Regions from separate parts of the Cupriavidus sp. 22TCCZM04-2 genome, predicted to be linked through region 1. Evidence: predicted binding sites of a transcription regulator. Region 1 holds the regulator's gene; each other region holds the start of a gene.

Region 1 (3,766 bases):
GACCGCCGCCGAGGAAACCGGCGTGGTGAACAGCGGCGTGGACGAGCGCGTGCAGCGCAGTTCCAGGTCCGGCGGCGGCTCCATGCCGTCGGCCACGACCAGGAACGGCGGCTCGAGCAGGATCAGCTCGCCCATCTGGCGCTTGCGGGTCTCGTCGTCGAGGCGCTGGTAATAGGTGATTTCGGGCTTGCCGAGCACCTGGATCCGGTTCGGGTGGATCAGGTTCAGGTGGCCGACCAGGTCCGCGGCCGAGGTGGCCTCGCGGGCAAACTCCACGTCGAAGGCGCGATCCGCACCCTCCAGGCCAGCCACCCACGAGAGTTTGATGTCGGCTGCGTTGTCGTCGAAGATCGACTGGGAGGTGACGCCGGTGAGTTCCATGCGTGATGACTTTCGGGGCGGGGGACTGTGCCGGACTTTACGATTGTCCGGTCTGTTGCCAGCCCAGGGGAGGGGTCAGGGATGCCACTGCGTCAGAAGTTCATGGACCGCGTCCGGCGTGGCCAGGGTTGCCAGGCCTTCGCGCATGTCGCGATCCGACAGCAATTGGGCGATTTCGGAAAGAATCTCGAGATGCTGCTGCGTAGCCTGTTCCGGCACCAGCAAGAAGATCAGCAGCGAGACGGGCTTGCCATCCGGCGATTCGAACGGGATCGGCTCGGCCAGCCGCATGAAGGCAGCCAGCGGTTGCTTCAGCCCCTTGATGCGCCCGTGCGGAATGGCCACGCCCGCGCCCAGACCGGTCGAACCCAGGGACTCGCGCGCGAACAGGTTGTCGGTCACGGTCGCCCGCGCCACGCCATGGTTGTTCTCGAATAGGAGCCCGGCTTGCTCGAATACACGCTTCTTGCTGGTGACGCTGACGTCGAGATTAATGTTGCCGGGTGGCAGCAGTTTGGCCAAACGATTCATGGGCGATGCGAGGATTTCAGTTAGCAGGCAGATCGGACTGCTCAGCCCGGAAACGAAGTGGGGCCGGGTTGCGGCCACGCCATGGCTTACCAAGCGTTCGGCCATTATAGAGCAGCGTCTCCCCTGTTCTTGTGCAATGCAGCGCCCTGTATGGCCTGGTCCGTGCTGGCGCCGCCACACCTGGGTACGGTGCTCGCGCCGGAGTCGCTACGCGCTATGTCTTGGAGAGCATACACCGTGCTGCGCCAGTTGCGAACACTTGTGTCCAGGACACGCGCAAGGCCAGGGCTACAGATGCAAAAAAGCCGCGCTACATGGCGCGGCTTGCTTTATCAGTCCTGTTTTCAGTGCCCAGCCTTGCGACTGGCAGGCTTGATTATTGCTGCTGTAGTTGAGCCTCGGCCATCTGGTACTTGACCGCTTCACGGTCGTGGCCTTGCACGCGATCCTTGTAGCGAATCACCTGGCGGTCCAGCTTGTCGACGAGTGCGTCGATGGCCGCATACAGGTCTTCGTGATGGGCTTCCACAAAAATGTCCTTGCCCCGAAGGTGCAAATTGATTTCCGCGTACTGACGCCTGTCCTTTTCCTTGTGATTGTCGACTGAGAGTAGCACGCTGACGCCAATGACTTGATCGAAATGCCTGACGATACGCTCCAGCTTCGTTTCCACGTACTCACGCAGCGGAGGCGTGATGTCCAGGTGGTGTCCACTGATCTTGAAGTTCATAGCGCTTCTCCTTCTGAAAGAGCTGCACCAGGCAGGCGGTGCAACTCGGCTACAAAGTCTTGCGGAGATTGACAGCAGGGATCTTCAGGGCTTCGCGATACTTGGCGACGGTACGGCGCGCGACAACGAAGCCTTGTTCACCCAGCAATTCGGCAATTCGGCTGTCGGAAAGAGGACTCCTCGGGTCTTCGGCTCCTATAAGTTGCTTGATCAAGGCGCGGATCGCCGTTGAAGAAGCCGCCCCACCGGTTTCGGTGGAAACGTGGCTGCCAAAAAAGTACTTCAGTTCGAAAGTACCCATCGGCGTTGCCATGTATTTATTGGTCGTCACCCGGGATATGGTTGACTCGTGTAATCCCAGTGTATCGGCAATCTCCCGCAAAACCAAGGGGCGCATCGCGATTTCCCCGTGCGTGAAGAAGTTCTTCTGACGCTCGACAATCGCCTGCGAAACTCGCAGGATCGTGTCGAACCTTTGCTGGATATTCTTGATCAGCCAGCGCGCTTCCTGCAGCTTTTGCTGCAGCCCCGCGGCACCGGATTCACCCTTGGCGCCGCGCAGGATCTGCGCGTACATGTCGTTGATGCGCAGGCGCGGCATCACATCCGGATTGAGCTGCGCGATCCAGCCGCCGCCGCTCTTGCGCACGAATACGTCAGGCACCACGAAGTCCGCTTCGGGGCGGCTGTATGCGTGGCCTGGGTAGGGCGCGAGCGAGCGGATCAGTTCATGCGCGGCCTTGAGCGCCGCTTCATCCACCTGCAGTGCTTTTTTCAGGCGCGTGTAATCGCGTACGGCAAGCAGTTCAAGGTGATGGTTGACGATCGAGAGCGCCAGTTCGCGCTGCGGATGCTGCAGCCGGCGCAGCTGCAGGCTCAGGCATTCGGCCGCGTTGCGCGCGCCCACGCCGGGCGGGTCGAAGCTTTGCAGCAGCGTGAGGATCGCCTGCAGTTCGTCGACCTCGAATTCGAGTTCCTCGGGCAACTCGGAGCAAATCTCGTCGAGCGACGCGCTCAGGTAGCCATCGTCGTCGAGCGATTCGATCAGGAAGATCGCCAGGCCCTTGTCGCGAGTCGAGATCTTCAGCGGCGCGAGCTGCTCCATCAGGTGTTCGCGCAGGGTGGGTTCGGCGTCGCGCAGCTGCATGGGCGTCTTCTCGTCGTCCTCGCCCTGCGGGCGCCGCGCGAAATCGTCCAGGCTCCAGTCGCTGCCGTAATCCTCGCTACCGCTGTCGCTATAGCTCTCATCCTCGCTGCCCGGGCTGCTGGGGTTCGCGTCGCTGTTGCCCTGCGGTTCGGCCGGTGCGGGCGCGGGTGCGCTCTGCAGGTTGACCGAGCCATCGGCCGCCACGCGCAGCGGGCTGTCGATCCAGTCGTTTTCGCGCTCCAGCAGCGGGTTTTCCGTCAAGGCCTGCTCGACTTCCTGCTGCAGCTCAAGCGTAGAAAGTTGCAGCAGCCGGATCGACTGCTGCAGTTGCGGCGTGAGTGCCAGATGTTGGGAGAGACGGAGCTGTAGCGACGGTTTCATGCGACCTATTCTATGCGCATCCAACCGATGTTGGAACGGAAATTGCTATCGCTGATGCTGCCTGATCGTCTCTGCCAAGCCCACCTGCCGCCCCCGGCTTCACATGCGGAAGTTCTCGCCCAGGTAGACGCGGCGCACCGACTCGTTGGCGATGATTTCGTCGGGCTGGCCCGATGCGAGTACGGTGCCTTCGCTGATGATGTACGCGTGGTCGCAGATGCCAAGCGTCTCGCGCACGTTGTGGTCGGTGATCAGTACGCCGATGTTGCGTGCCTTCAGGAAGCTGACGATGCGCTGGATTTCGCCGACGGCGATCGGATCCACGCCGGCGAACGGTTCATCAAGCAGGATGAAGCGCGGCGAGGACGCCAGCGCGCGGGCGATTTCCACGCGGCGGCGCTCGCCGCCCGACAGCGACAGCGCGGGGTTGTTGCGCAGGTGGGCGATCTGCAGGTCGTCCAGCAGCGTATCGAGGCGGCTGTCGATCTCGGCCTTAGGCAGCGGCTTGCCGTTGACCAGCTGCAGCTCCAGCACCGCGCGGATGTTCTCTTCCACATTGAGCTTGCGGAACACCGACGCTTCCTGCGGCAGGTAGG
Region 2 (3,766 bases), on a different contig from region 1:
GGCCTCATGGACGGCGAAGAAATCGGTACCGTCCACCGTCACGCCGGGAATGCCGAAGCCGGCCGCGCGATCCACATAGCTGTCCACCGCGGTGCCGTAGTCGCGCGAGGTCGACTCCGCATAGCCGTTGTTCTCGATCACGAAGATCACCGGCAGATTCCACACGGCGGCCAGGTTCAGGCTCTCAAGGAAGGTGCCCTGGTTCGAGGCGCCGTCGCCGCAGAAGGTAATGCCGACCTCGCCCTTGCCACGGAACTTTGCGGCCAGCGCGGCGCCGCAGATCAGCGGCGCGCCCGCGCCCAGGATGCCGTTGGCGCCCATCATGCCCTTGGACAGATCGGCGATATGCATGGAGCCGCCCTTGCCGTTGCACGAGCCGCCCTTCTTGCCGTAGATCTCCTTCATCATCGCTACGGGGTCGACGCCCTTGGCAATGCAGTGGCCGTGGCCACGGTGCGTGCTGGCGATGCGGTCGCCGTCATGCAGGTGGTGCAGGATGCCGACACCGGCGGCTTCCTCGCCTGCGTAAAGGTGCACGAAGCCCGGAATGTCGCCGCGGCCGAAGTCCACGTGCAGGCGTTCCTCGAAATCGCGGATGGTGCGCATCTTGCGATACACCGTCAGCAGGGTCTCCTTGTCGAGCCCGCTGGGGCCGGCTTGCATGGCACTGGCGCTCATGGTTGTCTCCTTGGGTTGAAGTTGTGGTGGTACGGCTGCCTCAATACGTGCTTGCTGATTGCGTGACAGATACGCTGCGCATCAGCCGCTCGCGCGCGGCATAGCGCATGCACGCGGCCACGTCGATGCTGCGGAACGCGTGCTCGTGCAGGGTGATGCTGACTTCGTCGCAGGGGCCGAAGGACAGTTCGCGCTCGCCGTCGAGCGCGACGATGCCGGAGCGCTGGCGCACGCGATGCGGGCGGGCATGCTCCAGGTACTGCCAGCCCGCCACGTCAACCGGGCACAGCAGGCCCGGGGCAATTGGCGCGCGCAGCTCGAACTCGCCTTGCCCCCGCGCGGCCAGCTCGATCGCGAGGCCACCCGGCTCGCGCCGGCCCAACGGCTCCAGCAGCCCGGCGATGGCGGACAGGCCAATGGCCTGCGGATCGGCGAAGGCTACGTACACGGCAGCCAGCGTGTCGGCTTTCCACAGCGCCCGCGCGCCGATGAAGTGTTCATGGGCAATGACCGCGTCGACGAGCGCGATATCGCGCCGGAAGCCGCCGTCGGCATCGCGGATCACGATATCGAGCCGCTTGTTCGATGCCAGCGCCAGCGAGGCCGGCACCCGGCCCGTCGCATACAAAGCCGCCGCCAGCCCCGTGATAGTCGGCTCGCGCATTTCCGGATACGCATTGTTGGTGCCGGTGGACAGGCCGGCGACCGGCACGCCGCCGCATTCGCGCACCACCGCACGGTGCGTGCCGTCGCCGCCGAGCACGATGATGACGGCCACGCCGGCATCGGCCATGTGGCGCGCCGCATTCAGCGTATCGTCGACGCGCGCCGTGACCGGCATGTCGATGTACTCGACCGCCGGCAGCCCGGCGTCCGGACCCTGGTGGCGGGTCAGATGGCGGGCCAGCATGACGCGCAGGCCTTCGCGATCCGGCATCATCATCACGCGGTCGATGCCGCAGGCCGACAGCGCGGCCAGCAGCCGCAGCACGATGTTGACGCGATCGGACAACTGCAGGCTGTTGGCATTGGCAATCACGCGGCGGATATCGCGCGCCGACACCGGGTTGGCGATGATGCCTACCAGCGGCGCACCGTCGGACCGTGCTTGCATGGCCTGTCTCCTGTCTGTCGTTGTGCTGACAGGCAGATTGCAATGGCTGTGCCAGCACGCACGGCGCGCTGTAGCCACGCAGGGGACCGGAAAAGTTGCGGGATAACCCGCAGGAAACGCGGGTCAGGCCGCCGCGCGGGCAGTGCCGGCGGCGTTCATGGCGTGACAGGTGTCACAGGGCAGGTGTACAGCGCTGGACAGCTGTATCGTTGGCAGCTTTATGGCTGTTATGGCTGGGGCGGGTCGCCGTCGCGGCGGTTGGGAGACTGGATGCCGTAGCGCTCCATGCGGCGGTACAGCGTCATGCGGCTCACGCCGATCTGCCGCGCGACAGCGCTCAGGTTCCAGCCTGACGCACGCAGGTACTGCATCAGCAGCATGGCCTCGGGCGGCAGTTCCGGCGCGTCGTCCGGCTGCGGAGGCAGCACCGGCACGGCGGACACTGGCATCAGGGCGCCCAGGCCATCTGGCAGGTCATGGGCATCGATATACCCGCCGGCGCAGACGGCGCGCGCGTACTCCAGCACGTTGCGCAGCTCGCGCAGGTTGCCAGGCCAGCGGTGGTGGCAAAGCAGGTCGCGCGCCTGCGGCGACAGCGTGATGCCGCGCTGGCCGCCTTCATCGAGCATCTTCTGCACGAGCCATTCGAAGTCGGTGCGATCGCGCAATGGCGGCAGCGCGAACCGGGCACCGTTGAGCCGGTAGAACAGGTCCTCGCGGAAGCGCCCCTGCGCGACCAGGTCTTCCAGCCGGTGATGGGTCGCCGAAATCACGCGCAGCCGGACCGGCACCGGACGCGCCGCGCCGATCGGCAGCACCTCGCCCTCGGCCAGCACGCGCAGCAGCCGCGACTGCAGCTCGCGCGGCATGTCGCCGATCTCGTCGAGGAACAGCGTGCCGCCGTCCGCTTCCTGGATCAGCCCGCGTTTGCCGCGCGGCCCGGCGCCGGAAAAGCTGTTGGGCAGGTGGCCGAACAGTTCGCTCTCGATCAGCGTTTCCGGAATGGCGGCGCAGTTCACCGCCACGAACGGCTGCCCGCGGCGCGCGCTGGCCAGGTGCAGCGCCTTGGCAAGGTACTCCTTGCCGCTGCCGGTCTCGCCGTTTATCAGCAGGTTGATCGGGGAATCCACGAGCCGCGCCGCGCGCTGCAGTTGCTGCTGCAGCGCGGGGTCGCCGCCGCACAACGCCGCCAGAGGCTCCGGCAGCGGCGTTGGGCGCTCCTGCGCGCCACTGGCCTGCCAGCGCAAGGCAGGCGGCATCACGCTCAGGTACAGCAGGCCGCCGCTGCGGTTCAGCGCCACCAGGCGCTGCTCGCTCGGACGCGAGTAGACATAGCGGCCGAGGTCTTCGAGCCGCGCGTTGAACAGCGTCTCGAACGACTGGCCCAGCACCGTGCCGGTGGCCAGTTCCCCTTCGAGCATCCGCCGCGCCCGGTGGTTGTGTCCGACAATGCGGCCGCTGTCATCGAGTGCGAGCAGGTACTCCGGGTTGACGTCGACGAACTCGGGGGCGACGTTCAGCTTGAGGATCCAGTCGCGGTGATGCGCGCGCAGGAAATTCGCGTTCTCGATATGGGCCGCGTAGATGCGCACCAGCTGCAGCGCCAGCCCCTGGCTGTCCTTTGCATTCGGGGACGTCAGCGCGGAGATGTCCAGGATCGCGTGCAGGTTGCCGTGCGTATCGAACAGCGGCGCGGCGGTGCAGGTCAGCGGAATGTGGGTGGCGTCGAAATGATCGGCCTGGTGCACGGTCAGGGCTTCGCCCGTGAACAAGGCCGTGCCGACGGCGCATGTGCCCGCGCCGCACTCGCTCCATTCCGCGCCCAGGTACAGGCCGGCATGGCGCAGGTCGGTATCGGTGCGCGCATCGCCGATGTAGTCGACGGTCACGCCCTGCGCATCGGTCAGCAGCACCACGTAGCCCAGGCCCGCGACCTGCGCATACAAGCTCTCCAGCCCATGGCGCGCAATGCGC
Region 3 (3,766 bases), on a different contig from region 1:
GCCCTCCTGATGCTCCAGCCCCAGACGTTCCAGCGCGCGCCGGTAGAGCAGGTCCGCGAGTTCCGGCAAGTCCCCGGCGCGCTCGCGCAGCGGCGGCACCTCGATGCGCAGGATGTTGAGCCGGTAGTAAAGGTCCTGGCGGAAGCTGCCTTCGCGCACGCGCTGCGGGAGATCGCGGTGCGTGGCGGCGATCACGCGCACGTTGACCGGCACGGCCTCAAGCCCGCCGATCGGCAGCACCTGCTTTTCCTGCAGCACACGCAGCAGTCGCGTCTGCAGCGCCAGCGGCATGTCGCCAACCTCGTCAAGGAACAGCGTGCCGTTGTGGGCCGACTCGAACAGGCCCGCCTTGCCGCCGCGCCGTGCGCCGGTAAACGCGCCCTCTTCATAGCCGAACAGTTCGCTTTCGAGCAGCGCCTCGGGGAACGCCGCGCAGTTGACGGCCACGAACGGGAAGGCGCGGCGCGGGCTGGCGTCGTGCATGCCCTGCGCCAGCACCTCCTTGCCGGTGCCGCTCTCGCCGCCGATCAGCACGGTGGAATCGACGGCCGCATAACGCCGCGCCAGATCGCGCAAGTGCGCCATGGCGTCCGAAGTGCCAGCCAGGTCTTCCAGGCTGTAGCGCACCCCGGGCAGCCGCGTCCGGCTGCGCGAGCGCAGGTTGCGGTCCACGCGCTGGATGGCGGTCGCGTCCTGCAGGGTCAGCAGCGCACCCGTGGTACCCGACTCGTTGACGAGCGGGATGCGATTGACCACGACCATGCGGTCGCCCACTTTCTGGATCGCCTCGAGTTCCTTCGCGCCGCTCTGGATCACGTCATCCAGCGACAGACCCGGCGACAGCGCCTGCAGCTTGCGTCCGACCGCACTCGCGGCCGGTGTGCCGAGGAAACGCTCCATCGCCGGGTTGAATGACTGGATGCGGCCTTCGCCGTCGACCGCGGCCACGCCCTCGTTGAGGTGCGCGAGGATGTTATTGACGTAGTCGCGGCGCCCCGACTCGATGCGCCGCAGGCGTGCCGCCTCGATGGCATCCTCCAGCGCCATGCGCACGGAATTGCCCGAGTACAGGAACACGCCGATCAGGCCGAGCCGGTCCGCCAGGTCGGTCACCAGGCCAGGGCCGACCACCACTTTCACGCCTTCCTGCTTGAGCGTCTGCACCCGCGCGGTGGCGTCGTCCTCGGTCAGATAGGTGTACGCGGGGATCGACAGCGAAAACGCACGCGTGAATTCGTCGACCTCGGCGTACGTGGACGCGTGCGTCACGAGCGCCACATGGGGCGAGATGCGCCGAGCGGTCGCCAATGCGCTCATCACGTCGAAACCGGTCACCTTGACCAGCACGACCGGAAGGTCCACGTGCTGGCGCAAGTAGGCGCCATTGGAGCCGCCCGATACCACGACGTCGAGCTTGCCTTCGCGCGCCTCGCGCCGAATGGCGTCGGCCGCGGAGTCGTAGGCACGGCCGACGATGCGGAACTCGGCCAGGTGAGAATAGGCTGGAATCAGTTCCGCGAAGGCGCGCTGCAGGCGGCTGATGCCCAGGGCCCAGATGCGCGGCAGGCCGGAAGGAGAGGCTGAGGGTGGCATGGTGCTTCGACGGTAAAGTGCTGCTATTGTGCCCGCCCGGGATATGAATTTCAATCGTGAAATTCGAATTCCACGCATGCAATGCAATAGTGCGATGAAATGCCTTTCCGCGCCGTTGAACACTCACCGCTTGTATCAAAATTATCCATAAAATCAATTAGTTAAGGACGCGCGCAAGGTTGGTCCGAGGGGCTGGCATAGCGCTTGCGTTATTGGTCCCGTTCCATCATTGCCCCTGACAACGAGACACCGCACCATGATCTATTCCGCATCCGACCTGGCCCGCTCGGCCGGCGCCCGCTTCCGCCAGGCCCTGGCCGAAGAGCATCCGCTGCAAGTGGTGGGCACCATCAACGCCAACCACGCCCTGCTGGCCAAGCGCGCTGGCTACCGCGCCATCTACCTGTCGGGCGGCGGCGTGGCCGCGGGCTCGCTGGGCCTGCCCGACCTGGGCATCTCGGGCCTGGAAGACGTGCTGATCGACGTGCGCCGCATCAGCGACGTATGCGATGTGCCGCTGCTGGTCGATGTCGACACCGGCTTCGGTTCGTCGGCCTTCAATGTGGCCCGCACCACCCGCTCGCTGATCAAGGCCGGCGCCGGGGCCATGCACATTGAAGACCAGGTCGGCGCCAAGCGCTGCGGCCATCGTCCGAACAAGGAAATCGTCACTCAGGGCGAGATGGTCGACCGCATCAAGGCTGCCGTCGATGCGCGTACCGACGAGAATTTCGTGATCATGGCGCGCACCGACGCGCTGGCCGTGGAAGGCCTGGAAAGCGCCATCGAGCGCGCCGTGGCATGCGTCGAGGCAGGCGCCGACGCGATCTTCCCGGAAGCCATGACCGACCTGGCCATGTACCGCAAGTTCGTGGACGCGGTGAAGGTGCCGGTGCTGGCCAACATCACCGAATTCGGCGCCACGCCGCTGTTCACCACGGATGAACTCGCCGGCTCGGGCGTGTCGATGGTCCTGTACCCGCTGTCGGCCTTCCGCGCCATGAACAAGGCCGCCGAGAACGTCTACACCGCCATCCGCCGCGACGGCACCCAGAAGAACGTGGTCGACACCATGCAGACGCGCTCGGAACTCTACGAGAGCATCGGCTACCACGCCTACGAACAGAAACTCGACGCCCTGTTTGCCCAGGGCAAGGCCAAGTAAGGCCAGCCGAACCGTACCTCACAAGGAGACCCTGATGTCCGAAGCACAACCGATCGCCACCCCGAAGCCCAAGAAGTCCGTTGCCCTGTCGGGCGTGACCGCCGGTAACACCGCCCTGTGCACCGTTGGCCGTACCGGCAACGACCTGCACTACCGCGGCTATGACATCCTGGACGTGGCCGATGCCTCCGATGCCTGCGAGTTCGAGGAAATCGCCCACCTGCTGGTCCACGGCAAGCTGCCGAACAAGGCCGAACTGGCCGCGTACAAGACCAAGCTGAAGTCGCTGCGCGGCCTGCCCGCCAACGTCAAGGCCGCGCTGGAATGCGTGCCGGCCTCGGCCCACCCGATGGACGTGATGCGCACCGGCGTGTCGGTGCTGGGCACCGTGCTGCCGGAGAAGGACGACCACAACACCCCGGGCGCGCGCGACATCGCCGACCAGCTGATGGCCAGCCTGGGCTCGATGCTGCTGTACTGGTACCACTTCAGCCACAACGGCCGCCGCATCGAAGTCGAAACCGACGATGACTCCATCGGCGCCCACTTCCTGCACCTGCTGCACGGCAAGAAGCCGTCGGCCCAGTGGGAACGCGCGATGCACACCTCGATGATCCTGTACGCGGAGCACGAGTTCAACGCATCGACCTTCACCGGCCGCGTCATCGCCGGCACGGGCTCGGACATGCACTCGGCCATCTGCGGCGCGATCGGCGCGCTGCGCGGCCCCAAGCACGGCGGCGCCAATGAAGTGGCCTTCGAGATCCAGAAACGCTACGACAACGCCGACGAAGCCGAGGCGGATATCCGCCGCCGCGTGGAGAACAAGGAAGTCGTGATCGGCTTCGGCCATCCGGTGTACACCATTGCCGACCCGCGCAACCAGGTCATCAAGGCCACCGCGCGCGAACTGTCGAAGGAAGCCGGCTCGATGAAGATGTTCGACATCGCCGAGCGCCTGGAAACGGTGATGTGGGATATCAAGAAGATGTTCCCGAACCTGGACTG
Region 4 (3,766 bases), on a different contig from region 1:
CCGGGTAGGTGCTGATCCGGTAGAACAGGTCCGCGCGGAACTGCCCCTGGCGGATCGCCTGTGCCAGGTTGACGTTGGTGGCCGCAATCAGCCGCACATCGATCTTGCGCGTCTCGACCCCGCCAAGCCGCTCGACTTCCGCGTTCTGCAACACACGCAGCAGCTTGACCTGTGCCGACAGCGGCAGGTCGCCGATCTCGTCGAGGAACAGCGTGCCGCCGTGCGCGCGCTCGAAGCGGCCGGGGCGTGACTGCTGTGCGCCCGTGTAGGCGCCTTTCTCGACGCCGAACAGCTCGGATTCGATCAGCTCGTGCGGGATCGCCGCGCAATTCACGGCAATGAACGGCTGCTCGGCGCGCGGGCCGTGGTCGTGCAGCCAGCGCGCGAACATCTCCTTGCCGGCGCCGGTCTCGCCAGTCAGCAGCACGGTGATATGGCTGTCCGCCGCCGCCGACAGCAGGCCGAAGGCTTCGCGGAACGCCGGGGACTGGCCGATCAGGTTGCCCTGGTTGGCGCCGCACAGGGTCTCGCGCAGCGTGCTGACTTCCTGCTGCAGCGTGAGCAGGTCGCTGATGACCGAGTCGGGCTCGAAGTACTTCAGGTAGTCGGGGTCGTCCCAGGCCTCGGCTGGCTTGCCGACGATGCGGCACAGCGCATCGAGGCGGCGCTGGCACTCGGTTTCCTTGTAGATGACCAGCCGGTCCATGAAGGTGCTGCTGTAGCCCGACGCATAGCCGAGCTGCACCCAGCAGCCGCCTTCCTCGCGGCTCAGTTCCTCGTTGTAGGGCGCTTCGCCTTCCCAGGAGTCCTGCCAAAGGAATTCCCCATAGAAGTGGCCGGTGTCGCGATCGATCTCCAGCCGGACCGGATCGACCCGCGTCACGCCTTCCAGCATGTGCAGTTGCGGGCCAAGCAGGAACGCGTCGTTGGGCGAGGTCTCGAGTTCCTCCTTGCGTTCGCGCTTGACCATCTCGGCGTCCCGCATGCCCTGCGCGTAGCCCATGCGGATCAGCAGACCCTTGCCGCGTTCCAGGCCCAGCGTATCGAGGATCTCCTTGCGCAGGTAGCTCAGGGCCTCGGTGTGCATCAGCACCATGCGGGAATCGCCGAGCCGGATCTGTGCGGCCTTGGGGTCGATCGTCAGCAGCGAAGCCAGGTCGAATGGCGGCTGCTTGGGGGGCGCGGTCATCTCCATCTCCAGAATGCCTGCGGGCGCGAATCGATCCGGAGAGGAACGTCCTTGGCCTCGGTTTTTCCGTAGCCTAACACGCGGTTTCGCAAGCCAGGCAAGCGCGGGGATTCCCCGTGGACAGCATGGTGCGTCGCAATATCCGTGGATTTGATCATTTGATGAAAACAGGCTTGATCCCCTCATCAAATCATCAAGCGGGTGCGCCGTGGCAACGCCTTGGAATTTCCCGCAATCCCTTGTGCCATGCGGCCTGGCAGCCGGTGGCACGGCCTTCGCTATATGTCTCCACACCCGGAACCATGCACACCCACCGATGTGCATCGCAGCAGGAGCGAGACATGACCACACCGTTTTTCCATGCCAACGTCCCGGCCCGCGGACGTGCCCAGCCCTATGTCCGGGTGACCGCGCGCGATGAACACTGGGTCGAGTTCGAGTTCTCGCTCGGCGACCCGGCGCTCTACGTGGAGCTGGTCATGCGCCCCGAACAGTTCTCCGCGTTCTGCGCCACGCAGTGCGCCATCACGGTGTCGCACCTGCTGGGCCGCGCACTGGAATTCGAGCGCGACAAATGGAGCGAAACCGTGGCCTGACGCCGCGGCCGATCCGAACACCACAAGGGAGACAGGAGCAACCCACCATGCAAATCGATATCCGTACCGACAGCGTCAGTCCGATCCGCCAGACCTTCGCCAACCTGCAACGGCGCCTGGGCGCCGACAAGCCGGCCACGCGTTACCAGGAGGCGATGTACGACCTGCAGCCGGAGACCAGCTTCCATTACCGCCCGCTGTGGCAGCCGCAATACGAACTCTACGACGTGCGCCGCACGCAGGTGGTCATGCAGGACTGGTACGCGCTGAAGGACCCGCGCCAGTTCTACTACGGCACGTACGTCAACGCCCGTGCGCGCCAGCAGGACGCGATGGAGAAGAACCTGGACTTCGTCGAGAAGCGCGGCCTGCTGGCATCGCTGCCGGCGCCCCTGCGCGAACTGCTGACGCTCGGCGTGGTGCCGCTGCGCCATGTCGAGTGGGCGGCGAACATGAACAACGCCGCGATCACGGCCTATGGCTACGGCTCGGCCATCACCGAAGCCGCCATGTTCCACACCATGGATCGCCTGGGCATTGCGCAGTACCTGACCCGCATCGGCCTGCTGGTCGGCGACAAGGCCGCGGTCGAAGCCGCCAAGACGGCATGGATGGAAGACCTGGCCTGGCAGCCATTGCGCCATGCGATCGAAGACCTGATCGTGCGTGACGACTGGTTCGAACTGCACGTGGCGCAGAACCTCGTGATGGACGGGCTGCTTTACCCGCTGGTCTACCAGCGCCTGGATGCGCGCCTGTCCGCCGAAAGCCCCGCGTTCTCGCTGGTCACCGACTTCATGACCGCCTGGTATGCCGAGACCACGCGCTGGGTCGATGCAACGGTGAAGGCAGCCGCGCAGGAATCTCCCGCGAATGCCGGCGTGATCGCAGGCTTTGCCTTTGCATGGCTCGACCGCTTCCAGCACGCGCTGGCCCCGCTGGTACGCCGCCTGTTCGCCGGCGAAGCCGATGCGGTGCTTGGTGAAGCGGTTGCCACGCTGGACAAGCGCCTGGCGGGGCTGGGGCTGCTCCGCGTCACCGACGCTGTTGCATGACATCAAGGACGAACGCCATGACCGCACAGATCGTATTCATCGCCCTGCAGGCCAACGAAGAGATGCGTCCCGTGATCGACGCAATCGAGGCCGACAACCCGCACGCCACCATCAACCGCTATCCGGCCATGGTCAAGATCGACGCGCCCGGGCGCCTGGAAATCAACCGCGCCAGCGTGGAAGAGCGCATCGGCCGCGCGTGGGACGTGCAGGAACTGCAGCTCGGCCTGATTTCGCTGGCCGGCAATATCGACGAAAGCGAAGACCAGTTCGTACTGGCGTGGCACTGAGCCGAAAGTTGAACAGCAAGAACACTGGAGACAAGGATATGACCACCGCCACTGCAATCGCCACCGCCGCGCGGCAGGCTACCAGCCCCAAGCTGTCGCTCAAGGAGAAGTACGCGATCCTCACGCGCGACCTCGGCTGGGAAACCACCTATCAGCCCATGGATGCCGTATTCCCGCACGACAAGTTCGAAGGCATCGTGATCCATGACTGGGACGGCTGGGAAGATCCGTTCCGCCTGACCATGGATGCGTACTGGAAATTCCAGTCCGAGAAGGAGCGCAAGCTGTACGCGATCATCGACGCGTTCCAGCAGAACAACGGCCAGCTCAATGTCAGCGACGCGCGCTACGTCAACGCGCTCAAGCTGTTCCTGACAGGCGTGTCGCCGCTGGAGTATGCCGCGCACCGCGGCTTTGCCATGGCCGGGCGCACGCTGCGCGGCGTGGGCGCGCGCGTGGCGTGCCAGATGCAGTCGATCGACGAGCTGCGCCACTGCCAGACCCAGGTCCACACCATCAGCCACTACAACAAGTACTTCAACGGCTTTTCCGACTGGCGCCACCTGCATGACCGGCTGTGGTACCTGTCGGTGCCGAAGTCGTACTTCGAAGACGCCATGACGGCGGGGCCGTTCG

The links. Region 1 encodes sigma-54, which starts transcription at its own class of promoters, with help from an activator protein. Its sites were predicted from a motif close to TGGCANGNAANCTGCTTT; they were not measured.
Region 2: a site for sigma-54 is predicted at 1,829-1,846, ahead of AC3FKG_RS05785 (ATP-NAD kinase family protein). Genes of this name have one in related genera too.
Region 3: a site for sigma-54 is predicted at 1,787-1,804, ahead of prpB (methylisocitrate lyase). Genes of this name have one in related genera too.
Region 4: a site for sigma-54 is predicted at 1,454-1,471, ahead of AC3FKG_RS25795 (phenol hydroxylase subunit). Genes of this name have one in related genera too.

Annotation. Positions count from the first base shown of each region.
Region 1 is NZ_JBYOJS010000004.1:245,096-248,861, reverse strand. Features, by position in the region: gene hprK (HPr(Ser) kinase/phosphatase) at 1-381, opposite strand, end outside; gene AC3FKG_RS09060 (PTS sugar transporter subunit IIA) at 457-912, opposite strand; gene hpf (ribosome hibernation-promoting factor, HPF/YfiA family) at 1,289-1,642, opposite strand; gene AC3FKG_RS09050 (RNA polymerase factor sigma-54) at 1,692-3,170, opposite strand; gene lptB (LPS export ABC transporter ATP-binding protein) at 3,270-3,766, opposite strand, start outside.
Region 2 is NZ_JBYOJS010000002.1:526,036-529,801, reverse strand. Features, by position in the region: gene AC3FKG_RS05790 (thiamine pyrophosphate-dependent dehydrogenase E1 component subunit alpha) at 1-678, opposite strand, end outside; gene AC3FKG_RS05785 (ATP-NAD kinase family protein) at 719-1,792, opposite strand; gene AC3FKG_RS05780 (sigma-54-dependent Fis family transcriptional regulator) at 2,020-3,766, opposite strand, start outside.
Region 3 is NZ_JBYOJS010000023.1:89,481-93,246, forward strand. Features, by position in the region: gene prpR (propionate catabolism operon regulatory protein PrpR) at 1-1,593, opposite strand, end outside; gene prpB (methylisocitrate lyase) at 1,850-2,758, shown strand; partial or broken gene prpC (bifunctional 2-methylcitrate synthase/citrate synthase) at 2,793-3,766, shown strand, end outside.
Region 4 is NZ_JBYOJS010000023.1:42,360-46,125, reverse strand. Features, by position in the region: gene AC3FKG_RS25800 (sigma 54-interacting transcriptional regulator) at 1-1,189, opposite strand, end outside; gene AC3FKG_RS25795 (phenol hydroxylase subunit) at 1,531-1,785, shown strand; gene AC3FKG_RS25790 (aromatic/alkene monooxygenase hydroxylase subunit beta) at 1,833-2,840, shown strand; gene AC3FKG_RS25785 (MmoB/DmpM family protein) at 2,858-3,130, shown strand; gene AC3FKG_RS25780 (aromatic/alkene/methane monooxygenase hydroxylase/oxygenase subunit alpha) at 3,169-3,766, shown strand, end outside.